2 regions of the Angustibacter aerolatus genome follow, and region 2 is predicted to be linked to the other one. Evidence: predicted binding sites of a transcription regulator. Region 2 holds the regulator's gene; the other holds the start of a gene.
The links. Region 2 encodes HspR, which represses chaperone genes until heat shock. Its sites were predicted from a motif close to ANTTGAGNCNGNCNGNCTCAANT; they were not measured.
Positions count from the first base shown of each region.

Region 1: a site for HspR is predicted at 9,094-9,116, ahead of ACYVI6_RS02105 (Hsp20/alpha crystallin family protein). Genes of this name have one in related genera too.

Region 1 covers NZ_BAAHBM010000004.1:57,966-68,633, forward strand. The annotation lists gene ACYVI6_RS02065 (beta-xylosidase/alpha-l-arabinosidase) at 1-1,965, shown strand, start outside; gene ACYVI6_RS02070 (acetylxylan esterase) at 1,970-2,941, shown strand; gene ACYVI6_RS02075 (FAD-binding protein) at 2,938-4,296, shown strand; gene ACYVI6_RS02080 (sugar porter family MFS transporter) at 4,394-5,764, shown strand; gene ACYVI6_RS02085 (sulfite exporter TauE/SafE family protein) at 5,769-6,521, opposite strand; gene yidD (membrane protein insertion efficiency factor YidD) at 6,518-6,937, opposite strand; gene ACYVI6_RS02095 (matrixin family metalloprotease) at 7,046-7,948, shown strand; gene ACYVI6_RS02100 (5'-3' exonuclease) at 7,990-9,069, shown strand; gene ACYVI6_RS02105 (Hsp20/alpha crystallin family protein) at 9,174-9,680, shown strand; gene ACYVI6_RS02110 (NADPH:quinone reductase) at 9,746-10,668, opposite strand, start outside.
Region 2 covers NZ_BAAHBM010000001.1:57,528-68,195, forward strand. The annotation lists gene dnaK (molecular chaperone DnaK) at 1-564, shown strand, start outside; gene grpE (nucleotide exchange factor GrpE) at 564-1,223, shown strand; gene ACYVI6_RS00285 (DnaJ C-terminal domain-containing protein) at 1,254-2,288, shown strand; gene ACYVI6_RS00290 (heat shock protein transcriptional repressor HspR) at 2,297-2,749, shown strand; gene ACYVI6_RS00295 (mannitol dehydrogenase family protein) at 2,907-4,388, shown strand; gene ACYVI6_RS00300 (TetR/AcrR family transcriptional regulator) at 4,540-5,232, opposite strand; gene ACYVI6_RS00305 (nitroreductase/quinone reductase family protein) at 5,339-5,821, shown strand; gene ACYVI6_RS00310 (branched-chain amino acid ABC transporter substrate-binding protein) at 5,959-7,077, shown strand; gene ACYVI6_RS00315 (GGDEF domain-containing protein) at 7,091-7,882, opposite strand; gene ACYVI6_RS00320 (SDR family oxidoreductase) at 7,969-8,871, opposite strand; gene ACYVI6_RS00325 (acyl-CoA thioesterase) at 8,873-9,346, shown strand; gene ACYVI6_RS00330 (hydroxyacid-oxoacid transhydrogenase) at 9,290-10,561, opposite strand; gene ACYVI6_RS00335 (FAD-binding and (Fe-S)-binding domain-containing protein) at 10,663-10,668, shown strand, end outside.

The DNA of each region.
Region 1 (10,668 bases), on a different contig from region 2:
CGCATGGCCTCTGCGATCGGTGCGGACCTGCGCTCGGTCGGCGTGCACCAGGGGCTGGCGCCGGTGCTCGACGTCGTCCGCGACGCCCGCTGGGGCCGGGTCGAGGAGACGGCCGGCGAGGACCCGTACCTCGTCGGCACCATCACCACGGCGTACGTCGAGGGCCTGCAGTCGGCGGGTGTCGTGGCGACGCTGAAGCACCTGGTCGGGTACTCGGCGTCCCGCGCGGGGCGCAACCTGGCACCGGTGTCGATGGGTACCCGTGAGCGCGCCGACGTCATGCTGCCGCCGTTCGAGATGGCGGTGCGAGCCGGGGCGCGCTCGGTCATGCACGCCTACACCGACACCGACGGCGTGCCCTCGGCCGCCGACGAGTCGCTGCTGACCGGCCTGCTGCGCGACGACTGGGGCTTCGAGGGCACCGTGGTCGCCGACTACTTCGGCATCGGGTTCCTGCACCTGCTGCACGGCGTCGCCGGCACCTGGGGCGAGGCGGCCACCGCGGCGCTGACCGCCGGGGTCGACGTCGAGCTGCCCACGGTCAAGGCGTACGGCGAGCCGCTGCTGGAGGCGGTGCGCTCCGGTGCGGTCGACGAGGTGCTGGTCGACCGGGCGCTGCGGCGGGTGCTGACGCAGAAGGCCGAGCTCGGGCTGCTCGACCCCGACTACGACCCGACGCCGCCGGTGCTGCGCGGGCGCGGCGACGCGCAGCCGGCGGGAGCCGTCGACCTCGACGGCCCGGTGAACCGGGCCCTGGCGCGCGAGGTGGCCGAGCGGTCGGTCGTGCTGCTGCGCAACGCCGGCGTGCTGCCGCTGCGGCGCAGGGGCGCCGTGCCGCGACGACTCGCGGTGGTGGGCCCGAACGCCGACACCGTCGACGCGCTGCTCGGGTGCTACTCGTTCCCGCTGCACGTGGGGGTGCAGCACCCCGACGTGCCGGTCGGCATCGAGCTGCCCACGCTGCTGCAGGCGCTGCGGGCCGAGCTGCCCGAGGTCGAGGTGACGACGGCGCGGGGCACCGGGGTCGACGACGGCGCGACCGACGGCATCGCGGAGGCGGTGCGGGTGGCCGAGGCCGCCGACGTCGTCGTGGTCGCGCTCGGCGACCGGTCGGGGCTGTTCGGGCGGGGCACCAGCGGCGAGGGCTGCGACGCAGCCGATCTCGCGCTGCCGGGCGCGCAGCAGCAGCTGCTCGACGCGCTCCTGGCGGCCGGCACCCCGGTCGTGGTCGTGCTGCTCGCGGGCCGACCGTACTGCCTGGGCGCCGCGGCCACCGAGGCGGCCGCCGTCGTGGCGGCGTTCCTGCCCGGCGAGGAGGGGGCCGGTGCCGTCGCCGGCGTGCTGAGCGGCCGGGTCGCCCCGGAGGGCCGGCTGCCGGTGAGCCTGCCGGCCCGCCCGGGCAGCCAGCCCACGACGTACCTCGCGGCGCCGCTCGACCGCCGCAGCGAGGTGTCGGACGTCGACCCCACCCCGGCGTTCGCCTTCGGCCACGGCCTGACCCTCACCGAGTTCACCTGGGGCGCACCGACGGTCCAGACCGACGAGGTCGACACGGCGGGCACGGTGCGCGCCGCCGTGACCGTCACCAACACCGGCGACGTCGCCGGCACCGAGGTGGTGCAGGTCTACCTGCACGACCCGGTCGCCTCGGTGGTGCGGCCGGTGCAGCGGCTCGTGGCGTACGCCCGGGTGCCGCTCGAGCCCGGCGCCTCGGCCACGGTCGACGTCGCGCTGCCGGCCGACCTGACGTCGTTCACCGGTCGCGACGGACGCCGGGTCGTCGAGCCGGGCGCGATCGAGCTGCGGTTCGGGGCCTCCAGCGCCGACGTCCGCGGCGCCGTCGAGGTGCTGCTCACCGGGTCGCTGCGAGTCGTCGACCACCGGCGGGCGCTGCACCCCGACGTCCGGGTGTCGCACGCAACGGCCCCCCAGCGCGACGGCGGCGGTGGCGAGGGTCCAGGCTGAGCCGGTGCACAGCGACCTCGGGCCGGACGCGCTCGACACCTATCGCAGCAGCGTGCGGGCGCCATCCGACCTCGACGCCTTCTGGAGCGAGACGCTCGAGCAGGCCCGTGCCGCCGACCGGCCGCCCGTCGTCGAGCCCGTCGACACCGGTCTGCGCACCCTCGACGCGTTCGACGTGTCGTTCGCCGCCTTCGACGGCCAGCCGGTGCGCGCCTGGCTGCGGCGTCCGGCCGGGGTCGACGGTCCGCTGCCGACGGTGGTCGAGTTCGTGGGCTACGGCGGCGGGCGCGGGCACGTGCTGTCGAACCTGCTCTGGGCCAGTGCCGGGTACGCCCACCTGCTGATGGACACCCGTGGGCAGGGGTCGACGTGGAGCACCGGTGACACGCCGGACCTCGCGCCGGCCGGCCCGCAGGTGCCCGGCGTCATGACGCGCGGCGTGCTCGACCCGCGCACCTACTACTACCGCAGGCTGTTCACCGACGCCGTGCGCGCCGTCGACGCCGTCCGCGCCCTGCCCGGCACCGACCCCGAGCGCATCGCGGTCACCGGCATCTCGCAGGGCGGCGGCACCGCGATCGCCGTCGCGGCGCTGGTCCCGGAGGTGCGCGCCGTCGTGGCCCGGGTGCCGTTCCTGTGCGACGTCGCGCACGCGCTGACCGTCACCGACGCGTACCCGTTCCGCGAGCTGACCGACTACCTCGCGACCCACCGGCACCACGTCGACGCGGTGCTGCGCACGCTGTCGTACGTCGACGGCGTGGTGCTCGGCGCGCGGGCCACGGCCCCCGCGCTGCTCACGGTCGGGCTGATGGACCAGACGGTGCCGCCGTCGACCGTCTACGCGGCGCACCAGGCGTACGGCGGGCCGAAGCGCCTGCAGGTCTGGCCGTACAACGCCCACGAGGGTGGCGGTCCGGACGACGATGCGCTGGCCCTCGACTTCGTCCGCGAGCACCTTGGAGACCCCCGATGACCGCTGCGCCGCAACGGAACTGGTCCGGCAACATCACGTTCCGGCCGGCCGAGTACGCCGAGCCGACGACGCTCGACGAGCTGCGCCGGCTGGTGACGGGGTCGCGCCGGGTGCGGGCGCTCGGGTCGCGGCACTCGTTCAACGAGGTCGCCGCCACCGACGGCACGCTGGTGTCGCTGCACCGCATGCCGACCGTGGTCGACGTCGACTCCGAGCGCCAGGTGGTGCGGGTCAGCGGCGCGACCCGGTTCGGCGAGCTCGGCACCGACCTGGCCCGCCAGGGGCTGGCGCTGGCCAACACCGGCTCGCTGCCGCACATCTCGGTGGCCGGCACGGTCGCGACCGGCACCCACGGCTCGGGGCGCACCAACCGGGTGCTGGCGGCCGGCGTCCGCGCCCTGCACCTGATGGGTGCAGACGGTGAGGTGTCGCTGGTGTCGCGCGACACGGTGGGCGACGCGTTCGACGGCAGCGTGCTGGCCCTGGGCCGGCTCGGCATCGTGACCGAGCTCGAGGTCGACGTCGAGCCGACCTTCGACATCGCCCAGACCGTGGTGATCGACGTGCCGGACGACGCCGTCGGGGCGCGGCTGGAGGAGATGCTGTCGTGCGCCTACAGCGTCAGCGTCTTCACCCGCTTCGAGCCGGGGCGCAACCGGGTGTGGGCCAAGCACCGCGTGCAGCCCGGCGACGTCGCCGACGAGCACGGGGTCGTCGTGGCGCCCGGCCTGGCCGACGACCTGTGGGGTGGCCGGATCAGCGACGTCGAGCAGCACCCGGTCGAGGGCGTCGACACCGCTGCCGCGTCGCCGCAGCTCGGGGTGCCGGGGCCGTGGAACGAGCGGCTGCCGCACTTCCGGCTGGAGTTCACCCCGAGCGTCGGCGACGAGCTGCAGACGGAGTACCTGCTGCCGATCTCCGCGGCGCCGCAGGTGTGGGCCGGGCTCATGGCGCTGCGCGAGCGGCTGGCCCCGCTGGCGCTGACGTGCGAGCTGCGGGCGATCGCGGCGGACCCGTTGTGGCTCAGCCCGACCCAGGGCGTCGACGCGCTCGCCGTCCACTTCACCTGGCACCCGCGGATGGCCGAGGTGACGCCCGTGCTGGAGTCGTTGGAGGCGCTGCTGCTGCCGCTCGGGGCCCGGCCGCACTGGGCCAAGGTGTTCGCGCTGCCGGCCGAGCAGGTCGGTGCGCTGTACCCGCGGCTGGCCGACTTCCGGGCGCTGGTGGCCGAGCGCGACCCCGAGGGCCGCTTCGGCACCGACCTGGTCGACCGCTGGCTCGGTCTGCCCTCGTCCGCTCCCGCTGGCGGGGTCGGCAGCCCTCTGGTCGACTCGGCACAGCCGCCTCGCCGGTGAGGCGGCACTCGGGGACGGGGACGGCATGACGGATCAGGGCGTGCGCCGCGAGGCGCAGCAGGGGCAGCAGACGCAGGGCGGCGGGTTGACCGGTGTGGTGCTGCTCGCCGCGGTGATCTCCGCGGTGTCGGCGCTGCTGTACGGGTACGACACCGGCATCGTCTCCGGTGCGCTGCTGCAGATCCGCGAGGACTTCGACACCGGCAGCGGCATGGAGCAGGTGATCGCCGCCAGCATCCTGCTGGGCGCCGTGATCGGGGCCCTGGTCTGCAGCCGGCTGTCGGAGCAGCTCGGCCGGCACCGCACGATCCTCATCGTCTCGGTGGTGTTCGTGGTCGGTGCGCTGGCCTGCGCGGTCGCGCCGTCCGCCGCGCTGCTGTCGGTGGCCCGTATCGTGCTCGGCTTCGCGGTCGGCGGCGCCACGCAGACCGTGCCGATGTACGTCGCCGAGCTGGCCCCGGCGCACAACCGAGGGCGCCTCGTGCTGACGTTCCAGGTCGGCATCGGCGTCGGCATCGTCGTCTCGACGCTGGTCGGTGCCAGCCAGTCGCTGTCGTGGCGGGTGTCGATCGGCCTGGCCGCCGTGCCGGCGCTGCTCATGCTGCTGGTGTCGCTGCGCATGCCGGAGAGCCCGCGCTGGCTGGTGAAGGCGCGCCGTGCCGACGACGCCGAGGGCGTGCTGCGCCGCATCCGCGGCACCGACGACGTGCGCGCCGAGCTGCGCGAGATCGAGGAGCTCGACGAGGAGGAGCGCGACGCGGCCGACAAGCAGCGCGGGTGGCGGGGTCTGAAGCAGCCCTGGGTGCGCCCGGCGCTCGTCGTCGGGTGCGGCATCGCCGCGTTCACCCAGCTGTCGGGCATCGAGATGATCATCTACTACGCGCCGACCATCCTGACCGACAACGGTTTCAGCAAGAGCGACGCCCTGCTCGTGAGCGTCGCGCTCGGCGTCACCTACCTGATCATGATGATCGTCGGGCTCTCGATCGTCGACAAGGTCGGCCGCCGCCGACTGACGCTCATCATGGTGCCGGGTGCCGCTCTGTCGCTGGGGGTGCTCGGGGCGCTCTTCGTCACCGGGCACAGCGGCCGCGACAGCGTGCCGTTCATCGTCGCCTGCCTCATCGCCTTCATGTTCTTCAACGCCGGTGGGCTGCAGCTGATGGGCTGGCTGACCGGGTCGGAGATCTACCCGCTGCCGGTGCGCGGTGCCGGCACCAGCGCCCAGGCGGCGACGCTCTGGACGGTCAACACGATCATCACGTTGACGGTGCTGTCGGTGATCAACCTGATCGGGGTCGGTCAGACGTTCTGGCTGTACGCGCTGTTCAACGTCGCGGCCTGGCTCTTCGTCTGGCGCAAGATGCCCGAGCTCACCGGCCGCAGCCTCGAGCAGATCGAGGGCAACCTGCGCAAGGGGTCGTTCTCGCCCAAGGACTTCGCGACCAAGGACGTCGACGTCCGCTGAGCCCTCAGCGGACGGCGAGCCAGCCGGCCAGCCCGAAACCGCCCAGGGCGACGGCGACGCGGAGCGGGCGCTCGGGCAGCACGCGCACGACCTGTGGCCCGAGCCAGCTGCCGGCGAGCAGCCCGACCGACAGGGCCAGCACGGCAGACCACTCGACCGGGGCGACGAGCACGTAGACGACGGCCGCGACCAGGTTGCCGGCGCCGGTGACGATCGTCTTCACCGCGTTCGTGACGGCGAACGGTTCGGTGCGCCGCAGCGACAGCACCGCCAGCATGATGATGCCGGCGGCGGCGCCGAAGTAGCCGGCGTAGACGCCGACCGCCGCGACGGCGACGCCCCACGGCCAGGCCCGGCCGACGTGATCCGGGGTCGGACGTCGGGCAGCCGCCCAGGCGCGCACGCGATCGCGGGCCAGCAGCAGCGCCGAGCCCAGGGCGACCAGCCACGGCACCACCGCCTCGAAGGCGCTCGCCGGCAGCCGGAGCAGCAGCACGGAACCGAGCGCGCCCCCGGCTCCTGCGCAGAGGCTGCCCAGGAGCAGCCGGCGTCCGGTGCCGCGCAGCTCGCGTCGCGACCCGACCGCCGACCCGGCGAGCACCGTCGTCATCGCGGTGGTGTTCGTGACGTTCGCGGCCAGCGGCGGCAGCCCGAAGGCCAGCAGCGCGGGGTAGCTCACCAGCGACGCGAGTCCCGCCACCGTGCCCACGAACCCGGCGCCCAGGCCGGCGAGGACGAGCAGCAGGTGCGCCGTCACCCCGTGCGTCCGCAGCGCCGCAGCCGCTGCACGGTGCGCCACCCGCCACGCAGCGCGCCGTCCGATCGCAGCGCCTGCAGCGCGTACGCGGAGCAGCTCGGGGTCATCGGGCAGCAGGCCGGGCGCCGGGCGCTGAGCAGCAGCTGGTACGCCCGCACCCGCCGCCACAGCACCCGGGCGACCCGACCCGACGGCTGCGCCGGCGCACCGGTCGGCACGTACCGCTCGGCCCGCAGCACGACGGTCGCGAGGGTGCCGAACCAGGTGAGCGTGAACAGGTTGCCCGCGTCGCAGCAGCACTCGACGCCGTCGAGGACGTCGCAGCCGTCGCGACGACGGCGCCGTTCGCGGCGGGTGCGTCCGAGGCGTCCGAGGCGTCCGCCGCGCGACCACGGGAGTCGGTGTCGCGCGGCCACGGCGGCAGCGTAGGGCCGGGCTGCGCCGTCCGGGTGAGCGGCGCTCCAGCCGACGCGACGACGCGCCGAGGGGGTGCCGTGGGGGGACCGGATCGGAGCCAGCGCGAGATGCTGCGACGGCTCGAGGAGCTCGACCGCTTCGACGAGCGGGCCAGGGCAGCCGGCGTCGACCCGCTGCGCGCGTGGCTCGACGTGCAGAGCCGCCCGGCGCCGCGCCGCTCGTGGCTGCGGGAGCACGCAGTCACGGTGGTCGTGGTCGCCGTCGTGCTGGCGCTCGCGGGCTGGTTCGGCGTCCCCCGGTACCAGCACGACCGGCAGGCCGCGGTGGCCGCGGCGCGGCAGGCCGACCGTCCGACGGCGGGGGTCGGCGAGCGCTCGGGCCGGGTGCTGCCGGCGGTGCCGGTGTCGACCCAGGGCGAGCACGCGTTCCTCCAGACGCAACCGGACGGCGGACCCGTCACGTGGGACCCGTGCCGCGAGATCCACTACGTCGTCTCCGGCACCGGCCCGCCCGGTGCCGACGCGCTGGTGGCCGGCGCCATGAGCCTGGTCACGCAGGCCTCGGGGTTGCAGCTGATCGCCGACGGCAGCACCACCGAGCTCTCGGACTTCAGCCGTCCGAAGCTCCAGCCCGAGCGGTACGGCGACCGCTGGGCCCCCGTGCTGGTCGCCTGGACGACGCCGGAGCGGGAGCCCGACCTGGCGGGCGGCGTCGTCGGCCTGGGGAGCGGGCTCGTCGCCGCCGACCGCTCGGGTCACGGCACCTACGTCAGCGGCGCGCTGGCCCTCGACACCGCCCAGATCAGCGAGGTCCTGGCGCGCGACCCCGGTGGCCATCGGGTGTCGGCGGTGGTCATGCACGAGATGGGTCACGTGCTGGGCCTGGCGCACGTGACCGACCCGACGCAGCTGATGGCGCCCGCCGCGTCGGCGTCGAACACCGTGCTGGGAGCCGGCGACCGGCAGGGCCTGGCGCTGCTCGGTGCCGGGCGGTGCGCGCCGACCCTGTAGCCGCGGCCCGGTCTGTCGGTGCCGCGTTGCACACTGGACCGGTGAGCGAGCCAGCCGACGTCGAGCCGCAGCGCATGCTGCTCGCCGTCGACGGCAACAGCCTGCTGCACCGGGCCTACCACGGCGGGTTCGGCACCGACTGGCGCGACGTCGAGGGCCGGGCGAACTGGGCGCTGCGCGGCGTGCTGCGGATCATCGGCGCGGCGGCCGACCGGCTGGCCCCCGACGCGCTCGTCGTCGGCTTCGACCACCCCGAGCACTCGCACCGGCGCGTCGAGTACCCGGCGTACAAGGCGGGCCGCCCCGACAAGCCGGCCGAGCTCGTGGCTCAGCTCGCGGACGCCCCGGAGGTGATGTCGGCGGCCGGCATCGGCGTGGTCGTGCCCGACGGGTGGGAGGCCGACGACGTGCTGGCGTCCGGCGCCGCGCTGGCCGGGCGCAGCGGCTGGCGGTGCACGGTGCTGACCAGCGACCGCGACTCGTTCGCGCTCATCGACGACACCACCTGCGTGCTGCGGCTGCTCGACGGCGGCGTCGAGGGCTCGCCGCTGCTGACCCCGGGACGGCTGCAGCTGCTGTGCGGCGTGCGGGCCGGGCAGTACACCGACTTCGCGGCGCTGCGCGGTGACAGCAGCGACAACCTGCCCGGCGCGGTGGGCATCGGCCCCAAGGCGGCGGCCAAGCTGCTCGCCGTGTTCGACGGCGTCGACGACGCGCTCGCCGCCCTCGACGGCGGCCGGGCCGCCGAGGTCGAGGCGGCGATCGGCGTCGCGGCCACCCGGCGGCTCGGCGACCCCACCTCGCGCGAGAACGTCGCCCGCAACCAGCGGCTCATGACGATGCGCCGCGACCTGCCGATGCCGGCGCTCGGCGACCTGCACCTGCCGCTCGACGCGCACCGCCTGCAGTCGGCGCTCGCCGAGCGGGCCCTCGCCCTGGGCCGGGCGCTGTGGCCGCTCACCGGGCAGGTGCCGATGGAGGTCGCGGCGCAGGCCGAGGCCGAGCGCGAGGCCGTCGACCTGCCGCCCCGCTCGCGTGCCTGGACGCCGACGCCGACGCCCGCGCCGGCGAAGGCGCCCGCACCCGAGCCGGCCGACGAGCAGCTCAGCCTCTTCGGCTGATCGCCGAGGGCGAACGGTCCGCGGGACTGAGTCGGGTCGACTCAACGTTGTGCTCAGCAGACGGCCGGCCACCACCGCCGGCCCGAGCACCACGAGGAGCCACCATGACCACCCTGACCACCTGGACCCGCCGCGACCCGTTCGCGCAGCTCGACGGCCTCGACGCGCTGGTGCGTCGCAGCTTCGGCCCGATGACGGTCCGCACCCCCGTGCGCCCGACCGGCTTCGTGCCCGCCGCCGAGGTGCTGCGCGACGGTGACGACGCCGTCGTCCGCCTCGAGCTGCCGGGTGTCGACGTCGAGCGCGACGTCACGGTCGAGCTCGACCGCGGCCGGCTCGTCGTGAGCGGCGAGCGCCGTGACGAGCGGGCCGGGCAGCGCGGCCGCAGCCTCGGCGAGGTCCGCTACGGCCGCTTCACCCGCGCCTTCACCCTGCCCGAGCACGTCACCGGCGAGTCGCTCACCGCGACGTACGACGCCGGGGTGCTGAGCGTCCGCGTCGCCGGCGCGCACGTCGGTCGCGAGCCGCAGCGGGTGTCGATCAGCGTCGGCCAGCCGGCCGACGTCCGGTCGGACGCGCAGCCGGAGGGCGAGCAGGTCGACCAGGCCTGAGCACCGCAGCCGCACACGAGGCCCGGCCCCGCACCGCGGGGCCGGGCCTCGCTGCACCCGCGGCGTCAGACGTCGATCACGACCTTGCCGACCGCGCCCTGCTGCACGGCGTCGTGCGCGGCGGCGACGTCGTCGAGCGAGAACCGGTGCAGGGGCGGGACGACGAGGGTGCCGGCGGCCACGGCCTCGCTGACCCCGGCGACGGCGGCGTCGAGGGCGCGGTCGCCGATCGTGTAGACGAGCACGAACTTCCAGCTGACGTTGCCGAGCATCGAACGCCGGCCCGGCACCGGCACCGGCTCGCCGTCGTCGGCGTAGCTGGCCACGACCAGGTGCGGCGCACCGACCTGCAGGTTCAGCTCGGCGTTGGACGCCGGGGCGACCTCGACCACGCGCGAGACGCCGTCCGGGGCGGCCGCCCGCACCGCGCGGGCGGTGTCGTCGACCGACCCGGCGCGGTAGTCCACGACCGCGTCGGCACCGGCGTCGCGGGCCGCGGCGGCCTTCTCGTCGCTGCTGACCGTCGAGACCACCGTCAGCCCGGCGGCCTTCGCCAGCCGGATCGCCGCGTTGCCGACGGCGCCGGCGCCGCCGCTCACCAGCACCGGTCCGTCGACCGGGCCGTCGGCGAAGAGGCAGTGCCACGCGGTCATGGCGGGGATGCCGATGCTGGCTCCGAGGTCGAACGAGGCGCCGTCGGGCAGCGGCACCGCCTGCCGCGCGGGCACCACGGTGTACTCGGCGGCGGTGCCCCACGGGCGCTCGCGGGCGGCGAACCAGAGCCACACCCGCTGCCCGACGCGGCCGGGGTCGACGCCCTCGCCGACCGCCTCGACCGTGCCGGCGCCGTCCTGGTCGGGCACCTGGAACCCGCCGGGCACCTCCCCCTCGCCGTCCCGCGCCTTCCAGTCGGTGGGGTTCACGCCGCTGACGGCGACCCGCACCAGCACCTCGCCGGGGCCGGGCCGCGGCGTCTCGAGCTCCTCGA
Region 2 (10,668 bases):
GCCCCCGCCCCGCGCGGCGTGCCGCAGGTCGAGGTCACCTTCGACATCGACGCGAACGGCATCGTGAACGTGTCGGCGAAGGACCGCGGCACCGGCGTCGAGCAGGCCATGACGATCTCCGGCGGCAGCGCGCTGCCGAAGGACGAGATCGAGCGGATGATCAAGGACGCCGAGGCGCACGCTGAGGAGGACAAGCAGCGTCGCGAGGAGGCGGAGACCCGCAACCAGGCCGAGCAGCTGGCGTTCTCCACCGAGAAGTTCCTCAAGGACAACGACGAGAAGGTGCCGGCCGACATCAAGACCGAGGTCGAGGCCGCCATCGCCGACGTGCGCACGTCGCTGTCGCAGAACGGCTCGGTCGACGAGCTGAAGGCGAAGACCGAGGCGCTCGCCACGGCCAGCCAGAAGATCGGCCAGGCCATGTACGCCCAGGAGCAGTCGCAGGCGTCCGCCGGTGACGGCGCGTCCGCGGGTGCGGGCGCCGGCGCCGAGGTGCCGGACGACGACGACGTCGTCGACGCCGAGGTCGTCGACGACGACCAGCAGCAGGCCAAGGGGAACTGATGACGACGGGCGACACCGAGCCGACGCAGCAGCAGCCGCAGACGCCGACGGGTGCGCCCGGCCAGGGCGGGGACGGTGACGGTCGGGAGACCGTCACCGTCCGCGACCGGCGGCGCATCGACCCCGAGACCGGCGAGCCGCGTGCGACCGGCACGACGGGCGCGACCGGCGAGGACGACGAGCCCGCCGCCGAGCCGACCGAGCCGGCCGAGCCGGCCGCGGGGGTCGGCGGGTCCGACCTGGCGGCCGAGCGGCTGGCCGACCTGCAGCGGCTGCAGGCCGAGTACGTGAACTACCGCAAGCGGGTCGAGCGCGACCGCGACGTCGCGCGCGACACGGCCGTCGCGGGGGTGCTCGAGACGCTGCTGCCGGCGCTCGACGACATCCACCTCGCCCGGCAGCACGGCGACCTCGAGGGCGGGCCGTTCGCGGCCATCGCCGACAAGCTCGAGGCCGCGCTGGGCCGCAACGGCCTGCAGCGCTTCGGCGAGGTGGGTGAGGCGTTCGACCCGACGGTGCACGAGGCGCTGATGCGCACCGAGGCCGAGCTGGCCGAGGGCACCGAGGTCACCACCGTGGTGCAGGTGCTGCAGCCCGGCTACAAGGCGGGCGAGCGGGTGCTGCGCCCGGCGCGCGTCGCCGTCGCGGACCCGCGCTAACACCACCAGCAGCACGAGGGGAGGCACCGGGTGGCCGGTCAGGACTGGTTCGAGAAGGACTTCTACGCGACGCTCGGTGTCGCCAAGGACGCCGACGCCACGGCGATCAAGAAGGCGTACCGCAAGCTCGCGCGCACCAACCACCCCGACGCCAACGGCGGTGACGACAAGCGGTTCAAGGAGATCGGCGAGGCCTACTCGGTGCTCTCCGACGCCGAGCAGCGCAAGCAGTACGACGCCGTCCGCGCGATGAGCGGCGGCGGCGCGCGGTTCGCACCGGGTGGCGGGGGCAGCGGGTTCGAGGACGTCTTCAGCAGCATGTTCGGCGGGGCGGGTGCCGGCGGCGGCACCCGCTTCCCGCCGGGTGGCGGCGCGGGCGGCCCCGGGGGCATCGACCTCGAGGACCTGCTGCGCACGATGGGCGCCGGCGACACCGCCGGCGGCCGCGGGCGCAGCCGGTTCGGCGGGTTCGGCGCACCCCGGGGTCCGCAGCGCGGTGCCGACGTCGAGGCCACCACCCGGCTCGGCTTCCGCGAGGCGGTGACCGGCTCGACCGTCACCCTCCGCTCGCCGGACGGCTCGCAGGTCACGGCCCGCGTGCCCGCCGGCACCCGCGACGGCCAGCGCATCCGGCTGCGCGGCAAGGGCGGCCGCGGCGACCAGGGCGGCGCCGCGGGCGACATGCTCATCACGGTGCAGGTGTCGCCCGACCCGGTCTTCGGTCGCACCGGCGACGACCTCACGGTGACCGTGCCGGTCACCTTCGCCGAGGCCGCGCTCGGTGCGACCGTCGAGGTGCCCGTGCTCGAGCTCGACGACGGCCGCGCGAGCGTCGGCACGGTGCGGGTCAAGGTGCCGGCCGGCACGCCGTCCGGTCGCACGCTGCGCGTGCGCGGGCGCGGCGTGCGCACGACGTCCGGGCAGGGCGACCTGCGGGTCGTCGTGCAGGTCGCGGTGCCGCAGCGGCTCGACGACGAGGCGCGCGCGGCCGTCGAGTCCTACGCCGCCGCGACGAAGGGGGAGGACCCCCGCGCCGGCCTGATGTCGCAGGCCCGCGGCGAGTAGGAGGAGCCGTGCAGCTGCCCGAGCTCGACCTCGACGACACCACGCCGGTGTTCGTCATCTCCGTCGCGGCGCAGCTCGCGGGGATGCACCCGCAGACCCTGCGCCAGTACGACCGCATCGGCCTCGTGCAGCCCGACCGGGCGCGCGGCCGTGGCCGGCGCTACTCCGCCCGCGACGTCGCGGTGCTGCGCGAGGTGCAGCGGCTGTCGCAGGACGAGGGCGTCAGCCTGGCCGGCATCAAGCGCATCCTCGAGCTCGAGTCCCAGGTCGCGGCCCTGCAGGCGCGGGTGCGCGAGCTCGGCACCGAGCTGGAGCGGGCCCGCCGAGCGGCCGGGCCGGGGTCGCGGGTGTTCGCCGCCACGCCGTCCGGCGACATCGTCAGCGTCGTGGCCGGCCGACGTCCGGCGCGCTCGGCGTTCGGGGTCGGTTCGGCGCTCGTCGTCTGGCGCCCGCAGGGCTGACGCCGCTGCCCGGGTCTGCCCGGTTCTGACCGTCGAGGGCACCCGCTCTGACCGTGCCGCTCACCGGCCCCGCGGGGTGCCGAGTCGCCGCGCTGCACACCCCCTGTCGTGGCTAGTCTCTGGCGTGACGACGGTCCCTGACAGGAGCTCCCCCGCGATGAAGCTGACCCCCCAGGCTCTGCAGTCCCTCGACCCCGAGGTGGCCGTCCCGACCTACGACCGGTCGTCCGTGCAGGTCGGCATCGTGCACCTGGGGGTCGGTGCGTTCCACCGCTCCCACCAGGCCATGTACGTCGACCGCCTGCTGCAGGCCGGTGGCGCGCGCGAGTGGGGCATCGCCGGCGTCGGCCTGATGCCGAACGACGTGCGGATGCGCGACGCCCTCGACGCCCAGGACGGCCTCTACACGCTGGTGGTGAAGCACCCCGACGGCCGGCTCGAGCCGCGCGTCATCGGGTCGCTGCTGCGCTACCTGTTCGCCGCCGACGACCCCGAGGCCGTCCTCGAGCTGATGGCCGCGCCGACCACGCGCATCGTCAGCCTCACGGTCACCGAGGGCGGCTACAACATCCACCCGCAGACCGGCGAGTTCGACCTGCGCAACCCCGCGGTGCAGGCCGACCTGGCCGACGGCGCGGTGCCGACCACCTCGTTCGCCTTCGTCGTCGAGGCCGCCCGCCGTCGTCGCGAGCGCGGCATCGAGCCCTTCACGGTGATGTCGTGCGACAACATCCCGGGCAACGGCGACGTCGCGCGCCGGATGTTCACGGCGTTCGCCGAGGCGAAGGACCCGGCCCTGGCCGAGCACCTGCGCACCGACGTCGCCTGGCCGAACAGCATGGTCGACCGCATCACCCCGGTCACCAGCGACCACGACCGCGAGCTGCTCAGCGAGCGCTTCGGCGTCGAGGACGCCTGGCCGGTCGTCTGCGAGCCGTTCACCCAGTGGGCGCTGGAAGACAGCTTCCCGCTCGGCCGCCCGCGGTTCGAGGACGTCGGTGCGCAGCTGGTGCCCGACGTCGAGCCGTACGAGCTCATGAAGCTGCGCCTGCTGAACGCCAGCCACCAGGCGCTCTGCTACCTCGGCTACCTCGCCGGGTACCGCTACGCCCACGAGGTCTGCCAGGACCCGCTGTTCGTCGAGTTCCTGCTGCGCTACATGGACGACGAGGCGACGCCGACGCTGCACGAGGTGCCCGGCATCGACCTGCACGCCTACAAGCGGCAGCTCATCGAGCGGTTCGCCAACCCCGAGGTGCGCGACACCCTGGCCCGGCTGTGCGCCGAGTCGTCCGACCGCATCCCGAAGTGGGTGACGCCGGTGATCCGCGAGGAGCTGGCCGTCGGCGGGCCGATCGAGCGCGCGACGCTCGTCGTCGCCGCCTGGGCCCGGTACGCCGAGGGCGTCGACGAGCAGGGTGAGCAGATCGTGGTCGTCGACCAGCTGCGCGACCGGGTGATGGCCAGCGCGGCCCGCCAGGTCGGCCCCGACGCCGACCCGACCGCCTTCGTGCAGGACCGCGAGCTGTTCGGCGACCTCGTCGACGACGAGCGCTTCCGCGACGCGTACGTCGACGCCCTCGCCTCGCTGCACGAGCACGGCGCCCGTGCGACGCTCGAGGAGCTGGCCCGCCGCTGACCCGCGACCCACCCCGGACGGCCCGTCGTGGGCCGTCCGGGTGGCCGCGGTCGGCGCCCGGTGACCGGTGCGGATCGGTGCCGCCCGAGGGGTTCACCTGCACGGCCCGCACGGCGTCGGGGCGGTCGTGGGACGTACAGCTGAGGGGCCGCTAGGGGAGTCCCACGCGGTCGGCGGTCGAGCCGGCCACGTGGTCGATGAACAGTTCGGGGTCGGGGCCCCCGTGCAGCTGGCCGAACACCTCGAACGACAGGGTGCCGAACAGCTGCGCCCAGGCCATGAACACCGCGGCCTGCGTGCCGCCGTCGAGCACCGGGTCGAGGCCGAGACCCTCGACCTGGCGGCGCAGCGCCGGCGCGGCGGGCGGCACGGCGTCGCGGCGCAGCGCCCCCTGCTCGGCCGCCTCGTGCACGACCTGCAGCAGCTGCAGCCCCACGCGCACCCCCGGACCGACGGTGGCCTGCGGCGCCGCGTACCCGGGAACGGGCGTGCCGTAGAGCAGCGCGTACTCGTGCGGGTGCGCGACCGCCCAGGTGCGTGCACCCTCGCAGATCGCGTGCCAGCGCCGACGGTAGCGCCCGGTGCCGACCCGCCCGGCGCGGCCGAGCGCCACCTCCGCCGCCTGCGTCGCGTCGCCCAGCGCGTCGTAGGCCTCGACGATGAGGGCGGTGAGCAGCTCGTCGCGGCTGCCGAAGTACCGGTACACCGCCGAGCTGACCAGGCCGACGTCGCGAGCCACGCCGCGCAGCGACAGCTGCTGCGGCCCCACCGACCCCAGCTGCGCGCGGGCGGCGGCCAGGATGCGCGCGGTCACGTCGTCACGGTTCTCGGCTCTGGTCGGCACCCGGTCAGCGTACCAAGAACGAGAGCACTGCTCTTGTCATGGCCTTCACGGCGTGCCACAGTGTGGTGATCCGAGAGCACCGCTCTCGACGTCATCGGAGGACACCATGACCGCAGCCACCCCCGGCGCCGCCGACCCGAGCCGCCGGAACCTCGTCCCCACCCGGTTCGAGACGTCGTTCAACCGGGCCGTCGGGTGGCTGACCGCCCACGGCGTGAGCGTCTACGGCTCCCGGGTGCTCGCCGTCCGCGGGCGCACGAGCGGCGAGTGGCGCACCAACCCGGTCAACCCGCTCACGGTCGACGGTCACCGGTACCTCGTCGCCCCGCGCGGCCACACGCAGTGGGTGCGCAACCTGCGGGTCGCCGGCACCGGGGAGCTGCGGGTCGGACGCCGCGTCGAGACCTTCACCGCCGTCGAGCTGGCCGACGCCGACAAGCCCGACCTGCTGCGCGCCTACCTGCGGCGCTGGCGCTGGGAGGTCGGCCAGTTCTTCGACGGCGTCGGCCCGTCGGCGTCGGACGCCGAGCTGCTGGCCATCGCGCCGGGCTACCCGGTGTTCGCGGTCACGACCAGCCGACCGGCCTGACCCGTCCCCGCTGCGCCCCGTTCGACCCGGGCACCCGCAGGGGTCGAAGCAGGCGCTCGTGCGGCGCGGAGACCGCGTGCTGTCGTGCAAGAGTGAGCGTCCGTGCAGCGACGGTCGCTGCCGCTGCTGGAGGTCTCGTGCGTCGCCTGCTGCCCCTCGTCGTCTCGTCGCTGCTCGTGCTCGCCGCGTGCGGCGGCACCACGGACGGCGCGCCGGCGGCCGGCGACGGCCGGTGCGCCGTGCAGCTCGGCTTCTTCGGCGCCGCCACCGGTGACTACGCCAGCCTGGGGCAGGGCATCCGCCAGGCGGCCGAGCTCGCCGTCCGCGAGCACGCGGCCGGCAGGCCCCGGTGCGCCGTCACGCTGCGCACGTTCGACTCGCAGGCCGAGCCGGCCCAGGCGCCGGCGCTGGCCAAGCGCGCCGTCGACGACCGGTCGCTGCTGGCCCTCGTCGGCCCGGCGTTCAGCGGCGAGGCGAAGGCCGCGGGGCCGATGCTCGACGAGGCCGGTCTGCCGTGGGTGACCACCGCGACGAACCCGGCCCTGTCGACGAACGGCTGGACGACGTTCCACCGCGTGCTGGGCGCCGACGACACGCAGGGTCCGGCCGCCGTCCGCCTGCTGCAGTCGCTGGGCGCGCGCCGCGTCGTGGTGGTCGACGACGCGTCCGAGTACGGGTCGGGGCTGGCGCAGATCGTGCGCCGGCAGCTCGGTGCCGCGGCCGTCGCCCACGACACGGTGCAGGCGAAGCAGACGGACTTCTCGCCGACCGTCACCAGGGTGCGCGCGGCGGAGGCCGACGCGGTCTACTTCGGCGGCTACTACGCCGAGGCGGGGCTGCTGCTGCGGCAGCTGCGCGAGGCGGGTGTCGAGGCCCGGTTCGTGAGCGACGACGGCGCGAAGGACCCCGGCCTCGTCGAGACGGCCGGCGACGCGGCGGCCGACGGCGCGGTCGTCACCTGCCCGTGCGTCCCCGCGGAGCGGGCCACGACCTTCGCCGCGGCATACCGCGGCGCCTTCGGCCGGGACGCCGGCACCTACGCGGCCGAGACGTACGACGGCACGCGGGCGCTGCTGGCGGGCATCGACGCCGGCGCCACCGACCGGGCGGCCCTGAACAGGTACCTGTCGACGTACCGCGCCGAGGGGGTCGCCGGCCGCGTGGGCTGGACGTCGGCGGGCGAGCCGGCGCACGCCGTCGTCTGGGCCTACGAGGTGCGCGGCGGGCGCTTCGAGCCGCTGCGCGCGATCGACTGAGGCCCCGGCCCGCTCAGCCCGCGGGCAGCGCGACCGTGACGGGGTGGACGACCACGCGGTCGCGACCGCCGGCCTTCGCGGCGTACAGCGCGGCGTCGGCCTCGGCGACGAGGGACTGCAGTCCGTCGCCGACGGGCCGCTCCTGCCACCAGCGCACGCCGATGCTCGCCGTCACGCGCAGCCCGCGGCCGCCCGGCACCTCCGGGAACGGGGTGCCGGCGACGGTCGCCCGCAGCCGCTCGGTCGCCGCGACCGCCGCGGCCTGGCCAGTGTCGGGCAGCAGCAGCAGGATCTCCTCACCGCCGTACCGGCAGGCGACGTCGCCCGGCCGGGTCGCGGTGCGGCACGCGGTGCCGATCGCCCGCAGCACGGCGTCGCCGGCCAGGTGGCCGAACCGGTCGTTCACCGCCTTGAAGTGGTCGAGGTCGACGACGAGCAGCGCGCTGCCGTCGTCCGAGCGCCCCTCGTCGAGCAGCTCCTGCACCCGCGCCAGGCCGGCGCGCCGGTTCAGCAGGCCGGTGAGGTCGTCGACCGATGCGTGCCGCTGCACGGTGGTCTGCAGCTCGAGGCGGGTGACCGCGAGCACGAGGGTGTCGGCCACCACGTCGAGCAGCGCGACGACCTCCTCGCCGCTGCCGGTGACGCCCACGGCCAGGGCGCGGTGGTGCAGCTCGCGCACCGCCGCGGTGACGGGCGCGGTCTGCTCGACGCGCACGTCGTCCGTCGCCGACCGCGCCCACACGACGTCGTGGTGGTCGGCCACGAGCACCTCGAGCAGCCGCCAACAGACGCCGGACCGGATCATGTCGGCGCCACCTCCTGTGCATCGGTGTCACTGCAGCAACCTCGAGGAGTTCGCCGCGACCGGTTCCGGCGCAGGGCGGGCGCGGGTCAGCCGCGCCGCAGCAGCTCGGCCAGGGAGGCCGCCGGTCGCCCGAGCAGCCGCGGCACGGCGTCGCCCACGCGCGAGAGCTCGCCGGCCGCGATCGCCTCGTACGACGTCACCCACCCGGCCACCTCGAAGTCCGGTGCGCCGTAGACGGCCCGGGACGCGTACGCCTCTTCGACGGTCTCCCGCTCGTACCGCACGGCCCGGCCGGTGACCGCCGTGATCGTGGCCGCCACCTCGTCGAGGGTCAGCGCCTCGGGGCCGGTCACGTCGTACGACGCGCCCTCGTGGACCGACGGGTCGCGCAGCACCGTCACGGCCACCTCGGCGACGTCGTCCTGCGCCACGGCGCTCACCCGGCCGTCGCCGGCGGGGCCGCGCAGCACGCCGTCGTCGCCGGCCATGCCGGGCAGGAAGTCGCTGTAGAGGCTGTCGCGCAGGAAGGTCCACGCCATGCCGCTCGCGCGCAGGTGCTGCTCGGTGTGCCAGTGGTCGCGACCGAGGGTGAACACGCAGTCGGGGGCCGCGCCGAGGAACGAGGTGTAGACGACGTGCTGCACGCCGGCCGCGGCGGCGGCGTCCACGGCGCTGCGGTGCTCGACCAGCCGGTCGGCGGACTCGCGGGCCGAGACGAGCAGCAGGGTGCGCACGCCCCGCAGCGCGGCCGTCATCGCGGCGGTGTCGCGGTACTCGGCGGCCGGGCCGTGCTCGGCACCCGGCAGCGAGGGCAGCCGGGCCGGGTCGCGACCGACGAGCAGGGTGGGCACGCCGGCCGCCGACAGCAGCCGCGCGACGCGACCCCCGACGGCTCCGGTGCTGCCGGTGACGGCGACGTCGGGCACGAGCGACCTCCAGGTCTCGGCGGGCCGGGCGGCGGTCCCGCCCCGCACCGGCAGGATGGCCATCGTGCCCGAGCTGCCGACCCGTGACGACTTCCCGCACCGCGCGCTGATCGCGACGCGCTGGGCCGACGACGACCACTACGGCCACGCCAACAACACCGTGTACTACGCGTGGTTCGACACCGTGCTGAACGCCTGGCTGATGGAGGCGACCGGCACCGACACCCGCCGGCTGCCGGCCATCGGCGTGATGGCCGAGTCGTCGTGCCGGTTCCTCGCCTCGGTGGGGTTCCCCGACCGGCTCGAGGTCGGGCTGGCCGTCGAGCGGCTGGGCCGCACCAGCGTCACCTACCGGCTCGGCCTGTTCCGCGACGGCGACGACGACCTGAAGGCGCTCGGCCGCCTGGTGCACGTCTACGTCGACGCCGGCACCCGGCGTCCGGCGCCCGTGCCCGAGCCGGTGCGGCGCGTGGTCGAGCAGCTAGAACGCGGCGCGCAGGACGGCGGCGACCTCGGCCGGCCCGACGTCGACGGGTGAGGTCGCCAGCAGCCGCTGCTGCGCCATCGTGCCCTCGACGAGGGCCGGCACGTCGTCGTCGGTGAACCCCAGCTCGGCCAAGCCGGACGGCGCGCCGACGTCGTCGAGCAGCCGGCGCAGCACGGTCGGCAGCTGCTCGCGCGGGTCGTCGGTGGCTGCGGCGGCGGGGTCGAGCAGCCGCGCGGCGCGCAGGTGCCGGTCGGGGTCGGCGTCGAAGGTGAACGCGAAGGCCGCCGGCGCGGTCACCGCCACCGCGAGGCCGTGCGGCACGAGCGGGCCGGTGCCGGGGTAGCCCGGCGCGTGCCACGAGCGCACGCGGCCGGCCACGGGGTAGGCGTTGGCGTGCGGCAGGTGCACGCCCGCGTTGCCGAACCCGAGCCCGGCGAACGTCGCGGCGGCGGCCATGTCGGCCCGGGCGGCCGCGTCGTCGCCGTCGTGCACCGCCCGGCGCAGCGCCCCCGCGAGCAGCGACAGGGCGTGCTCGGCCCACAGGTCGCTGATCGGGTTGGCGCCGCAGTAGGGAACCCGCTGCTCCGGACGCCGCGCCGCGAACGCCGTGTACGGGCGCGCCGTCCAGCTCTCGAGCGCGTGGCACAGCACGTCGAGCCCGGACGCCGCGGTCACCTCGGGCGGCTGGGTGGCGCTCAGCTCGGGGTCGACCACGGCCAGCACCGGGCGCAGCCGCTCGTGGCTGATGCCGGTCTTCACGTGCAGCGACAGCACGTCGAGCACGCAGATCGACGTCGACTCCGAGCCGGTGCCGGTGGTGGTCGGCACCGCGACCAGCGGCGCCAGCGGCCGGTCGGGTGCGCGGCCGCCGCCGATCGGGGCGTTCACGTAGTCCATGAGCTCGCCGCCGCAGGTCAGCAGCAGGTCGACGGCCTTCGCGGTGTCGATGCACGACCCGCCGCCCACCGCGACGTACGCGTCGAACGGGCGGTCGCCCTGCAGCTCGCAGGCGCGGTCGACGGCCCGGCGCAGGCTGTCGTCGGTCGGCTCCACGTGCACGTCGTCGAGGACCTCGACGTCGACGCCGGCCGCCCGGCACGACGCGGCCACCCGCTCCGGCGCGCCGGTCGCCACGACGCCCGGGTCGGTCACCAGCAGCACCCGGCGGGCGCCGCGGTGCGCGACGTCCCACCCGACCTCGTCGCTCGCGCCGGGCCCGATCTTCAGCGCCGGCGCGGCGTACGTGTAGACGCGCTCGCGGTCCATCCCCGGACTCTCGCGCAGCCACGGCCACTCGGCAACGCGCGGCGTCTCGCGAGCCGGTCCGCCCAGCGGGCCGGGCGGCTGCGGCACGTACGATCTGGCTCGTGAGC